Regions from separate parts of the Virgibacillus sp. DJP39 genome, predicted to be linked through region 2. Evidence: riboswitches for the same ligand, from Rfam matches in the RefSeq annotation. Region 2 holds a riboswitch; each other region holds the start of a gene.
The links. A riboswitch is a leader RNA that binds a small molecule or an ion and turns the genes downstream of it on or off. The one in region 2 is predicted to bind cobalamin.
Positions count from the first base shown of each region.

Region 1: it holds a riboswitch for cobalamin, as region 2 does, so the genes downstream of both, ACOI1D_RS18090 (ABC transporter substrate-binding protein) here and ACOI1D_RS15965 (ribonucleoside-diphosphate reductase subunit alpha) in region 2, are expected to answer to the same signal.
Region 3: it holds a riboswitch for cobalamin, as region 2 does, so the genes downstream of both, ACOI1D_RS03830 (DUF4430 domain-containing protein) here and ACOI1D_RS15965 (ribonucleoside-diphosphate reductase subunit alpha) in region 2, are expected to answer to the same signal.
Region 4: it holds a riboswitch for cobalamin, as region 2 does, so the genes downstream of both, ACOI1D_RS01280 (acyl-CoA thioesterase) here and ACOI1D_RS15965 (ribonucleoside-diphosphate reductase subunit alpha) in region 2, are expected to answer to the same signal.

Region 1 is NZ_JBMERP010000081.1:5,942-10,161, reverse strand. Features, by position in the region: gene bioD (dethiobiotin synthase) at 1-491, opposite strand, end outside; gene ACOI1D_RS18095 (hypothetical protein) at 804-962, shown strand; adenosylcobalamin (AdoCbl) riboswitch at 1,544-1,666, shown strand; gene ACOI1D_RS18090 (ABC transporter substrate-binding protein) at 1,766-2,764, shown strand; gene ACOI1D_RS18085 (FecCD family ABC transporter permease) at 2,764-3,768, shown strand; gene ACOI1D_RS18080 (ABC transporter ATP-binding protein) at 3,765-4,220, shown strand, end outside.
Region 2 is NZ_JBMERP010000061.1:6,167-10,386, forward strand. Features, by position in the region: gene ACOI1D_RS15965 (ribonucleoside-diphosphate reductase subunit alpha) at 1-1,444, opposite strand, end outside; cobalamin riboswitch at 1,649-1,850, opposite strand; gene ACOI1D_RS15970 (NAD(P)-dependent oxidoreductase) at 1,993-2,925, shown strand; gene ACOI1D_RS15975 (hypothetical protein) at 2,961-3,263, opposite strand; gene ACOI1D_RS15980 (class I SAM-dependent methyltransferase) at 3,266-3,952, opposite strand; gene ACOI1D_RS15985 (cold shock domain-containing protein) at 4,098-4,220, opposite strand, start outside.
Region 3 is NZ_JBMERP010000006.1:6,687-10,906, forward strand. Features, by position in the region: gene ACOI1D_RS03815 (hypothetical protein) at 1-138, opposite strand, end outside; gene ACOI1D_RS03820 (RNA polymerase sigma factor SigX) at 138-662, opposite strand; gene ACOI1D_RS03825 (ECF transporter S component) at 784-1,299, opposite strand; gene ACOI1D_RS03830 (DUF4430 domain-containing protein) at 1,306-1,743, opposite strand; cobalamin riboswitch at 2,011-2,191, opposite strand; gene ACOI1D_RS03835 (ATP-binding protein) at 2,243-4,006, opposite strand; gene ACOI1D_RS03840 (response regulator transcription factor) at 4,006-4,220, opposite strand, start outside.
Region 4 is NZ_JBMERP010000002.1:66,512-70,731, reverse strand. Features, by position in the region: gene ACOI1D_RS01285 (NCS2 family permease) at 1-1,187, shown strand, start outside; gene ACOI1D_RS01280 (acyl-CoA thioesterase) at 1,233-1,703, opposite strand; cobalamin riboswitch at 1,837-2,020, opposite strand; gene ACOI1D_RS01275 (DAK2 domain-containing protein) at 2,115-3,779, opposite strand; gene ACOI1D_RS01270 (Asp23/Gls24 family envelope stress response protein) at 3,817-4,179, opposite strand.

The sequences.
Region 1 (4,220 bases), on a different contig from region 2:
CTTTCAGCATAGTGAGCAGTTAATGCAGTAGCGTTTAGTGTCCCAACAGTAGCTTGAGTAACAATCACAATTGGTATGTTCAAATCTTTAATTAGCTCTGGTGTTCCATACTGCTCATCAATTAAAGGAACAGCTAGTCCACCTGCTCCTTCTACTAGTACTAAATCATGCATCTCTTGTAATACATGATAATTACTTTTAATTACCTGTGGATCAATAGGATCATCAGCTAACTGTGCAGCAAAATGAGGTGAAAAACGGGGTTCGTAAAGAAAAGAATTCAGCTGTTCATTATCTTTTGGGTTATAAACTTTCCGGTAAAGTTCTACATCAGGAGCCAACCATTCTTCACCTTCTGTAATTGCTCCACATTGTACTGGTTTATAGGGAACCGCATCTATTTTTCGTTTTCGAAATGCGTATGTAAGACACGTGGTAATAATGGTTTTACCAACATTAGAGCTGGTACCTGTAATAAAAATCCCAGACAAAAAATCACTCCTTACTTAGAATAGCAATAGTGTAGCATATTTGATTTATTAGGAGTAACTTTTTGTTTGAGTGAAAATAGTTCGTTTTACTCGGCTTGTTAAAACTTTGAAGAGTAAAAATAGTATGGGTCTTTTAATAGGTTTAAATTTTGTTCAATCTAGTCCTTCTTAATAAATATGAGGGCTGTATATTCATGGCTTCTGTTATTAAATTTTCCAATGTAAAACATTAGCATTCGGGGATTTAGCATAGGAAATCTATCTGCATAAGCCATCTTATTCCGTTCATAATAATCAAAAGGAGGCGATGGTATGCATGAAAAGGGTTTTGAAAAAAAAGAAAAAGAATACGGTCTAGCCCATCTGTCCGAGGAGCAAAGAGATCTCCTTGATAAAGTCGAAAAAACTACGGGGCTCATATTAGTAGCGTACGATAATAATCGGGATATGGACGGAGTACAAACAGAATGAAGTTAAAAACAGGCAGGACTATTATTGTATTATTACTTACTTAATCTTTAGTAAACGATTATACTAACTCTTAAAAGTATCGGGAAAGTAAATTGAATTAGTACTAGAGGTAGTAATTCCATTTGTCCAAAGGAATTATTTTACAAATTCTATTGTATATTTATTATTATAACTATACACGGTATTTTTTAGAAACCTAAGTTGCCTTTTTCTGTACAATTCACGAGAAAGGCAACTTAGGTTCTTTCTCTTGTCATACTATCCTATTTAACTGGTTCGAGTCTTTTTTTTAGATTGTAAATTTTCAAGGGCGCGAATGTTGATACTTTACCTAGAGCGTGAATTGGTAAGGCTAACACTTTCATTGATTTCACTCCCTCAGAAGTGAATTATGACAGTTAATATGAGTATGCCTAAAAATGAAATTAATAGGTTGATTTTACAAACAATTAAAGATATATTAATAGGGGTAAGATTTAAAATGCTTTAAAAATGGGAAAATGCATATTTTACCGTTTAAGATATACTGCACTTCTAGTTTTTTATCTTATTTTTTGTTTTGTCTCTAGTTTTACATAATTAAATGAATAAAGATAATGGATGATGGAATTTCGGTGGAAGTCCGAAGCTGTCCCGCAACTGTTAAAGCCAGATACATCCCCATTATTCTTTAGTCAATCCTTCGAGGTAAAAGGATGGCTATGGGATTTCTATGCCCATCCGCCCTCTGCCTTCCTGTCAGAGGCTTTTTTGCTTTACTAGGAATAAATCACATCAGGAAAAGAAAGGTATGGGTGGACAAATTGTTTAGAAAAATTATTGGTTTATTATTTGTATTAATGTTAGCAACGGTACTTGTAGGGTGTAACAACCAGGATGAAGTTAAGCAAGATTCGAATCAAGATCAGGTTAATGATACGGATACTGAGGTGAAAAAGGCTGAAGCAAAGGAAGAGGAAGAGCAAAGCTTAGTAACACAGTATCCACTAACAGTTACGGATGCTACTGGAAAAGAGGTTACTTTTGACTCAGAACCTACTAAACTAGTTTCCTTAATTCCAAGTGACACAGAGATTTTATTTGCAGTAGGGGCTGGAGAAGAGGTTTTAGCTGTTGATGATTATTCTAATTTCCCTGCTGAGGCGGCTGATTTGCCGAAGCTAGGAAGTACTTATTCTGGATTAAATGAAGAAGAACTTATTGCCTTACAGCCCGATGTTGTTTTTATTAATTCTGGTCTACAGGCACAAGTAGCTGAAGAGTTAAGAGCAAAAGGCTTTAAGGTCTTTGGTTCAAACCCACAGTCAATAAAAGAAGTAATGGAGGCTATCCAAGGAATTGGGGTAATTTTAAATAATCAAGAACAAGCGCAAAGCGTTGTCGATGATATGAAGGAAGATCTTGAAAACGTAAAAAGTAAGGTGGCTAACGTTGAGCCGAAAAAAGTGTACGCTGAATACTCGAAAGGCTGGTCTTTTGGGGCGGGGGAGTTCTCTAATGATCTTATTATTTTAGCTGGTGGAGAAAACATTTTTGCAGACATCGATGGTTGGTTTGAAGTGAATCCTGAAAAAGTCATTAAAAGAAACCCTGAAGTTATACTTTACACTTCTGGTGAAAAGGGTGCAACAGAAGATAGTAAAGAACAAATTTTATCAAGAGAGGGCTGGAATGTCATTGATGCCGTCAAAAATGAGCGGGTTGTTGGAATTGATTCAAGTAAAGCGAGCCGGGTCGGGCCACGAATTACCGAAAGTTTAATTGAAATCTTTGAATCAATTCATCCCGACTCAGCAGAATAATGAAAAAGAAATTAGTTCTATATGTAGGAGGGGCAACTCTGCTCCTTTTTTTTTCAATTATATTGAGCTTATCAATAGGGTCTTCTATGATTCCAATCACTGGGGTGTGGTCTACTCTGTTTGGCGGGGGTGATGAGGTAAGTCGGGCCATCATCCTCCAGGTTCGTTTACCAAGAATTGTCTTAGCAATTTTAGTAGGGTCCGCTTTGGCTGTTGCAGGAGCGGGCTTTCAAGGGGTGCTGAGAAATCCATTAGCAGACCCTTACATATTGGGTGTTTCTTCAGGTGCTTCGGTAGGTGCGGCTTTCATTATTTTGTTTAGCCTACAATCTACACTATTTGGTAAATATTCCATACCGATTGTGGCTTTTATAGCCGGGGTATTTACTTTGTTTTTCGTCATATTCATTGCGAAAAAAAGTGGTCAGATGAAAAAAGAAACGTTAATTTTATCAGGAGTAATTGTGCAAGCTTTTCTAGGCTCAATCATCTCATTGATGGTTTCCATGTCAGGGACAGTGTTAAACGAAATTATTTTCTGGATGATGGGGAGTTTGACTCTAAAAGGATGGGAATACTCGCAAATCATGGCACCTTATTTGCTAATTGGGATTGTTATTATACTATCACAAGGAAGAGCGTTAAATTTATTTACATTAGGTGAAAGGAGTGCCCTTCACTTAGGCGTTCAGGTAGAGAGGACGAAGATGATAGTTCTAGTAACTTCAACACTACTAACAGCCTCGGCCGTATCGGTATCGGGTGTGATAGGTTTTGTTGGGTTGGTCGTTCCACACTTGATCAGATTGATTGTCGGTCCTGATTACCGACTAATCCTCCCCCTTTCCATTTTTGGAGGCTCGATTTATGTACTTTGGGCGGATACAATTGCAAGAATGGCCTTAATGCCTAAAGAAATACCCTTAGGTGTCGTAACTTCCCTGTTAGGTGCACCTTTCTTTGCTTACTTATTGAAAAAGGGCAGTAAAGGAGTTCATCTATGATTGTTGCAAAAAATATATCGAAAAAATATGACTCAAAGGAAGTTTTAAAGCCTCTAGACTTGTCGATTGAGCCCAATGAAATCGTGGGGATTATCGGGCCAAATGGTTGTGGCAAGTCAACACTCATGAAATTATTATCAGGAGCTGAAAAGCCGACTGAGGGGATTGTCCAAATCAAAGGAAAGTTGGTCAAGAAGTACAAATCAAAGGATCTAGCAAAAATTCTTGCTGTCCTTCAACAAGAAGGGATTCCTCCAGTGGGCTTTACCGTTCGGGAAATGATCGAGATGGGCCGATATCCTTATCAAAATTGGCTTGACGATGAGGTTAATAGAGTAGCTAATAGGAACTCCAATATTGCTCGTGAGATAATGGAAAGATTGCACATAGATCACCTTGAAAATGAGGTCATTAATCACCTGAGTGGTGGAGAAAAGCAGCGAATAGCCTTG
Region 2 (4,220 bases):
CAGCTCGTCCTAAATTAATCGAAGAAAGATTGCATACAACGAAATCACCAGGTTCTTTTGTAATCAGGATTTTTCCGTCTTTTGTTTCCTGGCCCAGAAATTTTGTTGGACTTTGGTTTTGCATAATCTCCGTGCACAGGTTGCTGCAATAAATCATACCTGTATGTTTGTTTACATTTTGACGATTAACTTCATCACGGTAAAATAAAAATGGACCTCCTGTTTCGAGTTGACCTTTCATTATAATTTTCATAATATCAATTGCAGGTACCTTTTCTTTAGACAAGTTTGGGTTAGCAAGACACGCTTCATATTTATCACGAAAAGATCCTCTGCCTTTTTCTTCATCATAATAATCTTCCAGTGAATATCCCATTACAGTTCGCACTTCATGGGGATCAAATAAATACCAATCTTCCCGTGCTTCAACCTTTTTCATAAATAAATCAGGTAACGTAACACCGGTGAATAAATCATGGGTCCTAAATCGCTCATCACCATTGTTTAGTTTTGCATCAAGGAATGTATGTATGTCCTTATGCCAAACATCTAAGTACACACAAATAGCGCCTTTTCGTTGTCCCAGCTGGTCGACACTGACAGCAGTATTATTTAGTTGTTTCATCCAGGGCATTACACCTGAAGAAGCGCCTTTAAAACCTTTTATCATACTTCCACTCGAGCGGATCTTCCCTAAGTAAACACCTATTCCCCCACCATTTTTTGATAAGTTTGCAATATCGGTGTTGCTGTCATAAATACTTTGCAGGCTGTCATCCAGCGTATCAATGAAACAGCTGGATAACTGCCCATAGCTTTTTCCAGCATTAGCGAGTGTTGGTGTTGCAACGGTCATATATAAATTACTCATTGCCCAATAGGCATCCTCCACTAACTTTAACCGTCTATTTTTGGGCTCGTCCTGCATAAGCGTCATAGCAATTATCATAAACCGCTCCTGTGGAAGTTCAAAGATTTGTTTGGAGTAGTCCTTTGCCAAGTAACGATCCGCTAATGTCTTTAAACCGATAAATGTAAAAAGCTGATCACGCTCTGGGCAAATAACGTTACCTAGATAGTCCATGTCCTCTTTTGAATAGGTATGTAATAATGCTTCGTTGTAGATACCAATAGTTGTTACCTCATTAATCAGCTCGTAAAGCGACCCATATTTATCTTGATAGTTATAGTTGCGGTTACTTGCCGCTTGTTTGTATAACCACTCGGAATAAATGGCAGATGCAGCATATGTCCACTCAGGATTCTCTTCATCTATATTGGCTAGTGCCTCAAGTGTAAGATGGTTTACCCAATCTTCGTCTGATAGCGTTGGCTTTACATCACTTCTTTTTTCTAAAAAGGCTTGAATTGGTAGTGCAGAAAATGACTCTCTTAACTTTTCCTCCGTATAATACTTCCAACTGGTTAACGTTGCATTTTGCATGGCTAAACAACTCCTTTTTTTATATTAGAAAACTTGGCTTATCGCCTGGCCTTTATGGCCACTTAGTTGCACTTATGCAGTGAGAAAGGATTTATACTTTTTTTACTGCGCACAAAAAAACCGTTCACGCTAAGGGCCATGAACGGTTAAAACGACAGAAATAGGTTCTCCATCATTTCGTATTCTTTGGCCCCGAAGAATTGAAACTTATTACAAGCTTTGGCAGGTCTCCTGACTTATGTGTTAATCTACTTGAGTACCTTCCCGTATTATTGCTGTTAAGCAAAACAATACAGTGGTTATTAGACTCGTTCGTCCACATTCACAGTTGCGGGGACAGTTCCGGTTTCACACCAGATTCCCTATTAAGGCCATTAAACTGGCCACCAACGCTTGTAGGTTATAACTATATATAGTGTTTGTCTTTTAAATATAAACAATATATTGTGTTTAAAGGCTATCATACGTTGTTCATGAAAGCAATACCATATTTTTTAGAATTGGTGAAAGACTTGATTGCAGTAAGGAAATTCTTTTTGATTTCCTTACTGTTAAAAAAGGATACCGGTACGAAATGTCGAACTAAATTAAGTAAGAGAACAGGAGGTTTTAATATGGAAAACAAAAACATCGGAATAATTGGTATAGGCGTAATGGGAAAGAGTATGGCGAAAAACTTGTTAGATGCAGGTTATTCAGTCCAATTATTTACCCGTACCAAAAGCAAAGCACAATCACTCTTGGAATTAGGTGCCATATGGAAGGATTCTGTTTCAGAAGTAGTAAAGAATGCTGATGTAGTCATTACAATGGTCGGATACCCAGACGATGTGGAAGCTGTATACTTTGGTGAAAATGGAATTTTAGAAAATGCTAAAAGAAATGCGTATGTTGTGGATATGACTACTTCTAAACCTATAATTGCAGAAAAAATATTTAAAGAAGCTAGTGAAAGAGGTTTGTTTGCACTGGATGCACCTGTTTCAGGCGGGGATATTGGAGCGAAAAATGGAACACTATCCATTATGGTTGGTGGTCAACTTAAAGCATATGAACAGCTTAAACCAATTTTCGAAGTAATGGGTGGAACCATCATTCATCAGGGGCCGGCTGGATCTGGTCAGCATACCAAGCTTTGTAATCAAATAACAATTGCATCTAACATGGTTGGTGTTTGTGAATCGATTACCTATGCAAAAAAAGCTGGCCTTAATCCGGAAAGAGTACTGGAAAGCATAACTACAGGTGCGGCTGGGAGCTTTTCACTTTCAAACCTTGCACCTAGAATGATTAAGCATGACTTTGCACCTGGTTTTTATGTAAAACATTTTATAAAGGATATGACGATTGCCCTTGAGTCAGCAAAAGATATGGGTTTATTAACACCCGGATTAGCACTTTCCCTGGAGCTCTATACAGAACTGGCAGAACAGGGAGAGCAGGAGAGTGGAACCCAGGCGTTGATTAAACTTTTCAGCTAGTTTTACATTTGTTGCCATACCAATAAGCCTAAATCTCACTTTCGCTTGTCAATTTGTTCTTGTACAATAAATGCCAAGTCATTATTACCAAAAAGCTGTAATACATTAAGTACTGTTGAGTCAGGGATTTCTTCTGACTCTTCTTTTGTTACTGTTAACTCTAAAGCCTCTTTTAATGCGCTGTTTTTCATTTGCGACGGATATGCCTGTTCATATAAAACCTTTGGCTCAAGGTCATTGTTTATACACCACTGTGCATAAATAAGGATCATCATTTTTTCATCGTTTTGATAACTTTCAATTACTCTTTTTTCCATCTCTTTTTGATCGTAGTCCATTATCATTCCCCTTCTTTCTTTAGCATAAATATCCATGAAAACGTTAGTGCCTGCTTTAAATCATCAGGAAGTCCTTCATAATTCTGTGGTTTTACGCCATCCCGGTAAACACCAAATCCATCAACATATGTAAAGTTATTTTCCAGTGCTAGCTTTTGAAATTCCCAGGGCATCATCGTATTCGCTATCGCTTTTTCACCGTAAACACGAGGATAACTATGTGCACGTGGCCCTGCAGTTGGTCCCAAAATCCCAACACATAACATGCCACCTTTTTTCAAAACCCGTCGCAGTTGCTTAACTGCATGTGCAGGGGTTTCTGTCCATTCTAAGACGTTAATTGACATGATCCCATCACAGCTATTGTCTTCAAACGGTAAATCCATCACATCACCTTGAATAAAGGAGATTTCCTCGTCAGCAATTCGTTCCTTCGCCAGTGAAATCATTTCACCAGAAAGATCCATCCCGACTACGTCAAGCCCCAGCTTATGCAGTTTATATGTTCCATAGCCATCACCACAACCAATATCATAAACCCGGCTGCCTTTTTCCATGTGTTTTTCTATAAAAGGAACAATATCTTTTCTACTTCCATTGTCCCACATACCAACACTGCGTTCATTCCAAAACTGCGCTCGACTATCCCACTGCAATTCTGCTTCTTTTTTCCAGTTAAATGAAGTCATTTAAAAACCTCCTTGATTCTAATTTTATTATAACCCAGATTTGTTAACTTGGTGAAACATCAATTTGTGAAGACTAAAATTTATAGTTTTCTTCAACAAGAAAAAAAGGTTTACCTCCTGTTGCAGGAGGTAAACCTAATATTTTTTATAGTTTGGTTACATTAGCTGCCTGTGGTCCGCGATCGCCTTCAACGATTTCAAATTCAACGTCCTGGCCTTCCTCGAGCGTCTTGAAACCTTCTCCTTCAATCGCTGAGAAATGTACGAA
Region 3 (4,220 bases), on a different contig from region 2:
TCGCTTCTTTTTAGTGGGGTGATTTACTCGGGAAGAGATGCGATGATACATTTCTGCTTTATCACTATTTGAAGCAATCTCTGGCATGTTCTTCAACGATTCCTTGATGTTTTCTTCATGTTGATCAGATGACACCATTACGCATCCCCTCCTTTAGATTTACTGCTGTCTCTTAATACCTTTAAACCTCTATGTTGTGTGGTTTTTACTTTGCTTTGGCTAAATCCTAATATCTCTGCTGTTTCATTTATAGAGAATGATTGTATATAGCGTAATATCAAAACACTTTTTTGATCAGGTGTACATTTATCCATCGACCTATAAATATGTTGTATTTCTTCATTTTGAATTGCTATTTCTTCAGGCAATGGCAGTTCATCTGGAAGTGATGAATCTTTTTCAGTCCAATCAATAAATTCATAGACTTTGTTTCTTTTTCTTTTTTGCGCACGAAAATAATCTATTGTTATATGTCTGGCAATAGAAAATAACCATGTCTTCTCGCTACTTTCACCTCTGAAATTTTTATAGGATTTTAATACTTTAATGTAAACCTCCTGAACAAGATCCTCTGTTAATTGTTTGTCTTTAACCATATAAAAAACAAACTTATACAATTCATTATGATATTTATCGTATAAACCCTCAAAAATATCTTTCATCGTATTCTCCAATCACCGAATTAGTCGTGTACCTGAACCAAAATGTTACACAATTACATTCGATTTTTTTATTCTATTAAAAGTTTATACTAAAATGGAACAAAAAAAAATACCAACTTATTTAGTTGGTATTATGAATATAAAATCGGTCTTTTGCGTATTTTTTAAAAAAGAAAGAAATAATGGGATACAACATAACCATAAATACTCCATTACCAATTGCATGCGCTGTATCAAAAGGTAGGCCAGCCAAGTAATAGGGAAGAAATTCGCCTGCAATGGTATAGGTGGTTAATGAAAGAACTAATCCATACAAATAACCACAAAATACAGCGAATATAGTCAGTGAAATAATTGAATGTTTTTTTCTGTACCTGCCAATTATCCCACTAAACAATCCTATTAAAGACCATGCAACAATTTGCCATACAGTCCATATCCCCATACCCAAAATCATATTTGTTAGAAACGTAGTCAATACTGCTAGCGTCATCGCTGCTAAAGGACCTAAAAACAAACCACATATAATAATGATTGCTGTTACGGGCTGAACATTGGGAATAAAGGTAAATGCAAACCTACCAACTACAGCCAGAGCGGCCAACAACGCTAATAAGGTTAATTTATACGTATTCATTCATAGTCATTCCCAAGATTGCAGATCAAAGTTAACGGTATCGCCAAGTGATAATTCAAGCTCCTTAGCTCCTACGCTTGCCATTTCACCATTTACAGTAAACATCCACGCCATTTGTTCACTTTCGTTAGCCTTAATTCCTTCTATGGACGTGATGTATCCAGCATCATCTTCAATTTCAAAATTTTCCTTCATAACATCGTAAAGAATGGCTCCTTCTTCTATAGCAATTTCTTTTTCGGTAACCGTTTCTTCACCTTTTTTCTTTGTAATGGAAATTGTAACTATTTCTTCTTTTTGTTCATTATCAGATGTATTGCTTTCGCTCGTTTGCGATTGTTCATTGGATGGACTTGACTGTTCTCCACCAGATTCCTGGTTACATCCACCTAATAAACCGATTACCATTACCAATGAAACTAGAAATAACTTATAATTCCCCATCTTCTTAAACCCCCAATAGTTTATTTGTGAAGATTAAGACGTTAGATAATCCGGAAATCCATAGATGATAGAATTTAGAAAACTTGGCTTAACGCCAAGCTTTAATGGTGAAAGCCTTAGTTGCACTTGTAGAAAGAAAGTTTTATCCTTTTTTTACTACCAAAAAAGCTAACTCTTCGAAAAGAGTTAGCTTAATAAGACAATCGAACATTACATAAACATCCATGGCACTATTCGGTTATCTCAATCGCTTTTATCCTCGAAGCATTGAAACATTAGAAAAAGGCAGGTCTACTGACTTGTGATATCACCCTACTTTAAGCCCTTCCCATATGTTTTCCATACAGTGGTTTCACTTATTTCGTACATCACTTACAGTTGCGAGGACAGTTCTAGCTTTACACTAGATTCCCTATTAAGCACAAGCACCATTTTCACTATTTGTATTCAATTATTGTACATTTTTAATCCTATCAAACTATCGGTCATTAAGCAATTATTATTTTATTTGAGGGATGTTAAAGGTAAATGCCGTCCCAATATCAAGTTTGCTTTTAACAGTAATTGTTCCCTCATGAGCTTCTATGATATTTTTCGCTATAGACAGCCCGAGTCCAGTTCCTTTCTGTTTTCTATTTCTTTTTCTAGACTTATCAGCCTTGTAAAAGCGTTCGAAAACAAATGGTATGTCCTCTTCTGGGATACCACTACCGCTATCTTCAACTGATACATATAACGCTTCGTCTTTCACTTCTACAGAGACCTTAACAAAACCACCTTCGTTTGTATGCCTGATTGCATTATCAATAAGGTTTGTAAAAACTTGTTCCATCCGATCTAAATCAATATAAATAAACGAATCAGTAATAGTTGTTTCTAAACTCAAGTCTATTTTTCTATCCAATGATACTCCCTTGAACTTTTTAATTATTCGCTTCATGTATGGATAAACATCAACTTTTTCAATATTTAGCTGGATGTGCCCAGCTTCCATTCTGGCCAGATCCAATAATTCATTAACCAACCGACCCATTCGTAATGATTCTTCATGTATTATTTTCGCAAGTTCATTTTTATCTTCTTTAGACTCTGCTATATCGTCAACAATCGCTTCACTATATCCCTGCAACATGGAAATAGGTGTCCTTAATTCATGAGATACATTTGCGATAAAATCCTTGCGAAGCTTATCTAAACGTCTTTCTTCAGTCATATCCCGGATAACAGCCACTGCTCCGCGTACATATGTCTGGTCATACAGAGGAGTCATAATCATAACCCAGTTCCTCCCCTGCAGGCTAATTTCGTGAATAGCGGGATCCTCATCTTTAATGACACTTTTTAAAATCATATTTAATTCTTCAGGCAGCTGATTCTGTGACTCTTTTACTTGTTCCTGGTACTCAAAATGCCAGCCTTCAAGAAATTGTTTTGCTGGCGGGTTAGTAACAATCATATCTCCATTTCGATTAAGTGTTATCACCCCATCAGCCATAGAACTGACAATACTGGCTAACTGTTCCTTTTCCTGTCGTAATGCATTTATGTGAAATTTCAACTGTCGGCCCATCCTGTTAAATGCCATTGCTAACTCACCAATTTCATCATGTGTGAGTATTGGCACCTTTGTATTAAATTCACCCCTAGTTAGATCAAATGCAGCTTCACGCATCTTTATTAAAGGTGATGTAATCCTGGTTGAAAGGAAAAAAGCAAAAACTGTGGTTAAAATAATTGCTATTCCAGCTGCAAGAAATATTATTTTAGTAGTTTCGGCTTTTGTCTGATCAATCACATCTAACGATTGATACACATATACCGCTCCATTACCATTATCAACAGGGGTACCAACTATCATAATTTTACTATTACTATCGGGGACAGTTATTTGTTTTTTCACCCTTTGATCACTTGCTATAACTTGAGACAAATTTTCATCACTGTCAACCCAGTCCAGCTTAAAAGCAGGCAAATCCTCATTGTTGCTGCCAGACACCCATACCTCTCCATCATTATAAATGATAGCAACTCGACTAGAAGCATCCTTTACTCGATCTGTTGTTTCGTGAATCAGATCTTCACTATGGTATTGGTTGACCATAATTGAAACTTTTGTTGCCGTTTGCAGGAGATCTTCCTCCGCCTCTTCAATATGGAAGTTTTCAAAAAACTCTAACAAAAAAATGGTAAGAATAAATAGTACAAAAGAAACTAGCAATAAAATAGTCACTGCTAGTTTCCCCACTACACTACGCCAAAACATTACACATCATCCACTTCAAACTTATATCCAACGCCCCATACGGTTACTATCATTTTTGATGCCTCGCTAGATACATTATTTAGTTTTTCTCTTAACCTTTTGACATGTGTATCAACTGTACGTAAATCACCAAAGAATTCATACTGCCAAACTTCTTTAAGCAAGTGCTCCCGATTAAATACTTTGTCAGGTGCTTTTGCAAGAAAACATAATA
Region 4 (4,220 bases), on a different contig from region 2:
TAGCCGTCAATGGGTCTATCCTAAGTGAAGCTGGGATTTCGGTAGAAAGCGGAATGATGGCAACTATTTTAGCAAGCTTTGTAGGAACAATCGTAATGGGACTATATGCTAAGCTACCGTTAATTCTAATACCTGGGATGGGAATAAATGCACTTTTCGCATATTCTATTGTAGAAGGTGCAGGGCTAAGTTTTCAGGAAGGGCTAGCAGTTGTATGTGTTGCATCCCTAATATTTGTCATTACGGCCTTTAGTCGTTTGGGATTAATATTAAAGGAAGCTATTCCAGGTTCACTTAAACACGCTATTACAGTTGGTTTAGGATTTTTCTTGATTTTAATCGGTCTGGAAAAAAGTGGACTTGTTGTTAGTGGTGAACATACCATTATAGCAATTGGAGACTTTTCATCTCCGACAGTAATTGTTAGTTTACTAACACTATTTCTGGCAATATTTTTATTTGTTAAAAATATTCCTGCAAACTTTCTGATTACGATGATAAGTGGAACTGTCCTGGCATACTTTTTTGGTATTCTGGATTCCAATAAGGGCGATCCAGTCAACGTTAATCCATCTGAATTAGTATTTATGCCGTCTTTTTCTGCTATAGATGAACTGTCCTTTTGGCTAGCAATTTTCCCATTGGCTATGATTCTTATTTTCGAAAATATGGGACTGTTGCATGGACAGCTTCATATGCTAAAAAGAGAAAAAAGTTATACAAAAGCATATCATGTCACTGCTTTTTCTTCTCTAGCATGTGCGTTCCTGGGTACGTCACCTACTGTCTCTGCGGCTGAAAATGCAGCAGTAATAGCTTCAGATGGAAAAACAGGAAGAGCAGCCATTACTGCAAGCCTCCTGTTTCTTGCAACTATATTTATTATTCCTTGGATATCGGTCATACCAAATACGGCCATAAGTCCAATTTTAATAATTGTAGGTGTATTAATGGCCCAAAATATTCGTCACATTTATTTAGACGATTTATCAGAGGCATTACCGGCATTTCTTATAGCAGTTATGATTCCATTTACCTACAGCATTGCTGATGGTATGGCATTCGGATTTATTGCTTATCCAATTGTAAAAATAGCACTTGGAAAGCAAAAAGAACTTTCTTTTGCATTAATGATTATATCCTCCCTATTCCTGTTTGACTTTTTCATGAAGGTTATAGGGTATTAGAAAACGAGCCTGGTAATTCTACCAGGCTCGTTTTTTTGATCTAGATTAACGCAGTGATGAACGGTTCTTTCTGTATTCTCTTCTTGCTGGAGCCGTATCATACAATTGTTTTTCTTCATCCGTTTGTGGCAGAACCCTTGGTACAGGAATTGGTTTACCAGCCTGATTAACAGCAACCATTGTTAGGAATGACTCGGTTGTTAATGTTTCATTGTTATTGATCAAGTCACGCGCTATTACTTTAACATAGACCTCCATTGAGCTTATCCCGGTATAGGTCACATATGCTTCAATTGTTAACGAATCACCTACTTTAGCAGAAGAAAGAAAATCAACAGAATCTATGGACGCGGTAACCACTGCACTATTTGAATGCTTCATTGCTGTTAATGCTGCAACTTCATCAATATATGCTAGTACCTTACCTCCAAATATTGTATTTAAATGATTTGTATCAGGCGGTAATACCAAGCGAGTCTGAATCGTCTTTGAAGTTGGTAAAGCTAGATTTTCCACGTTAATCCCCCCTCTTTGAAATTAAACACAAAAAAACACCCTCTACAAAAAGAAGATGTTAAAATGGCTACATTAATAAACTTGTTTCCTTGAAAGTTTATGTACGTAAACACCCCCCTATCTCCCGTAGGACAAAATGTACTTCCTTATGGCAGGTCTCCTGGCTTATAAGTAATTGAATCTTTTTCCCTTCCCATTTCTCCCCAGAAACAGTGGTCAGCAAAAGATTCTACTCATTAACAGTGGCGGGACCGCGTTGGATTCACACCAACTTCCCTTTTCAACTTTTTCAAGTCACCATAAAGTATATTCATTCAATTTATTATAACAGATTATAAACGCAAGCATCCAAAAACAAAAAACAGGCATAGAGCTTACCCTCTGCCTGTTAAGTAACGTATCATATTAAATTTATTCTACTGAAAAAATATACGAATAAATTGGTTGATTTCCATTATGAACTTCAACTTCTATGTCCTCATATGTTGCCTCTACATAATGTACCAATTCACTTACTTCTTGGTCACTTACATCTTCTCCTTGAAGAATTGTAAGGATTTCATCTTCTGCTGTTATCATATCATTTAACAGCAATTTAACTGTCTCAACCTGATCTTGATGGGTTGCGATTATTTTCCCGTCTGCAATTCCCATAAAATTTCCATTTTCAATTGTAATTCCATCTATCTTTGTATCACGAACTGCATACGTAATTTGTCCAGTCTTGACTTGTCCGGCAGCATCCTGCATTGCTTCCTTATTTTTTTCAATATCAGAATCAGGATGAAAAGCGAGCATCGCACTAATGCCTTGTGGAATCGTTTTGGTAGTAACTACAGCTGCTTTAACCTCTGCTATCTCTGCTGCCTGTTCCGCTGCCATTATGATATTTTTGTTATTAGGTAAAATAAGTACATTTTCTGCGTTTGCTTCTAGAATTGCATTTGTTATATCCTGTGTGCTTGGATTCATAGTTTGCCCACCCTCAATAACAACTGAGGCTCCTAAACTCTTAAGCAAAGATTTTAAACCTGTACCCATTGCAACTGTCACAATGGCAAAAGGTTCTTTTTCCTTAGACTTTATTTGCTTAGGATCATCTCCAATTAAGGCTGTGTGTTGTTCGCGCATGTTTTCTATTTTCATATTAATCAAGCTACCGTAACGCTGACCAAGCGTCATGGCGTCACCAGGATATTCCACGTGAACGTGAACTTTTATAACATCTTCATCTGAAACAACTAATAAAGAATCACCTAGTTCGCTTAATTCGTTGCGGAAGTTATCTTCATCATATGGATTTGCTTTAGTTTTGTCTTCTTCAAATTTAACCATGAACTCAGTGCAATAACCAAATTCAATGTCACTTGTATCCATGAAGTCTTGGGCGATTTTATGGTGCTGTGCATTAACCATTTCATCCATATGAACTTCTGTTGTTACACCATCAGGAAGTTCCTCCCCCTTTAGCGCTGATAGAAATCCTTCATAAATTGTAACTAGACCTTGTCCACCAGAATCAACTACTCCAACTTCTTTTAAAACAGGTAATAGATCAGGGGTTCTCTTTAGTGATGCTTTTGCTTCTTTTAGAACTGCTTCCATTAAAGCGATTACATCTTCTTCTGTTTTTGCAGATTGATTCGCAGCTGTTGCAGCATCTTTAGCAACAGTCAGGATTGTTCCTTCTACTGGTTTCATTACTGCTTTATAAGCCGTAGCAACACCTATATCAAATGCATGTGCTATATCTTTAGTCGTTAAGCTTTCTTTCTTATCTATTCCTTTTGCAAAACCACGAAAAATTTGGGATAAAATAACACCTGAATTGCCCCTGGCGCCCATAAGCAAGCCTTTTGAAAAGGCCAGAGATACTTCAGAAATATTAGCGCTATCCAACTTCTTCACTTCACTTGCTCCCGAGGTCATTGACAGATTCATGTTTGTACCTGTATCTCCATCGGGGACCGGGAATACATTTAGAGCATCAATTTGTTTGGCATTGCTTGCTAAATGGTGGGCTCCATAACGTACCATTTGTGCAAAAACAATACCATCTAACTTGCGTACTGTCACTATACTTCCTCCTCTTTCACTACAAATAAACAAAGGATCAATCTTTTTCTACACGTACTCCTTGAATATAGATATTGACTGAGTCTACAGACAGTCCTAAAGATTTATTCATTGTATATTTCACTTGTGATTGCACGTTGTGTGCTATTTCGGATATTTTTGTACCATAACTGACTATAATATACATGTCGATATGGAGATGATCTTCTTCTTGACGAACAATAACACCTCGTGCAAAATTTTCTTTTCTTAAAATCTCAGATATTCCATCTTTAATTTGATTTTTGGACGCCATTCCAACAATTCCATAACATTCAACAGCTGTGCCACCCGCAATTGTTGCTATGACATCATTTGTAATTGTTACCTGACCATCATTTGTGTTAAGTTCAATGGACATAGTTATCCTCCTTTGATACCCACTATTACTAAGGATATTCT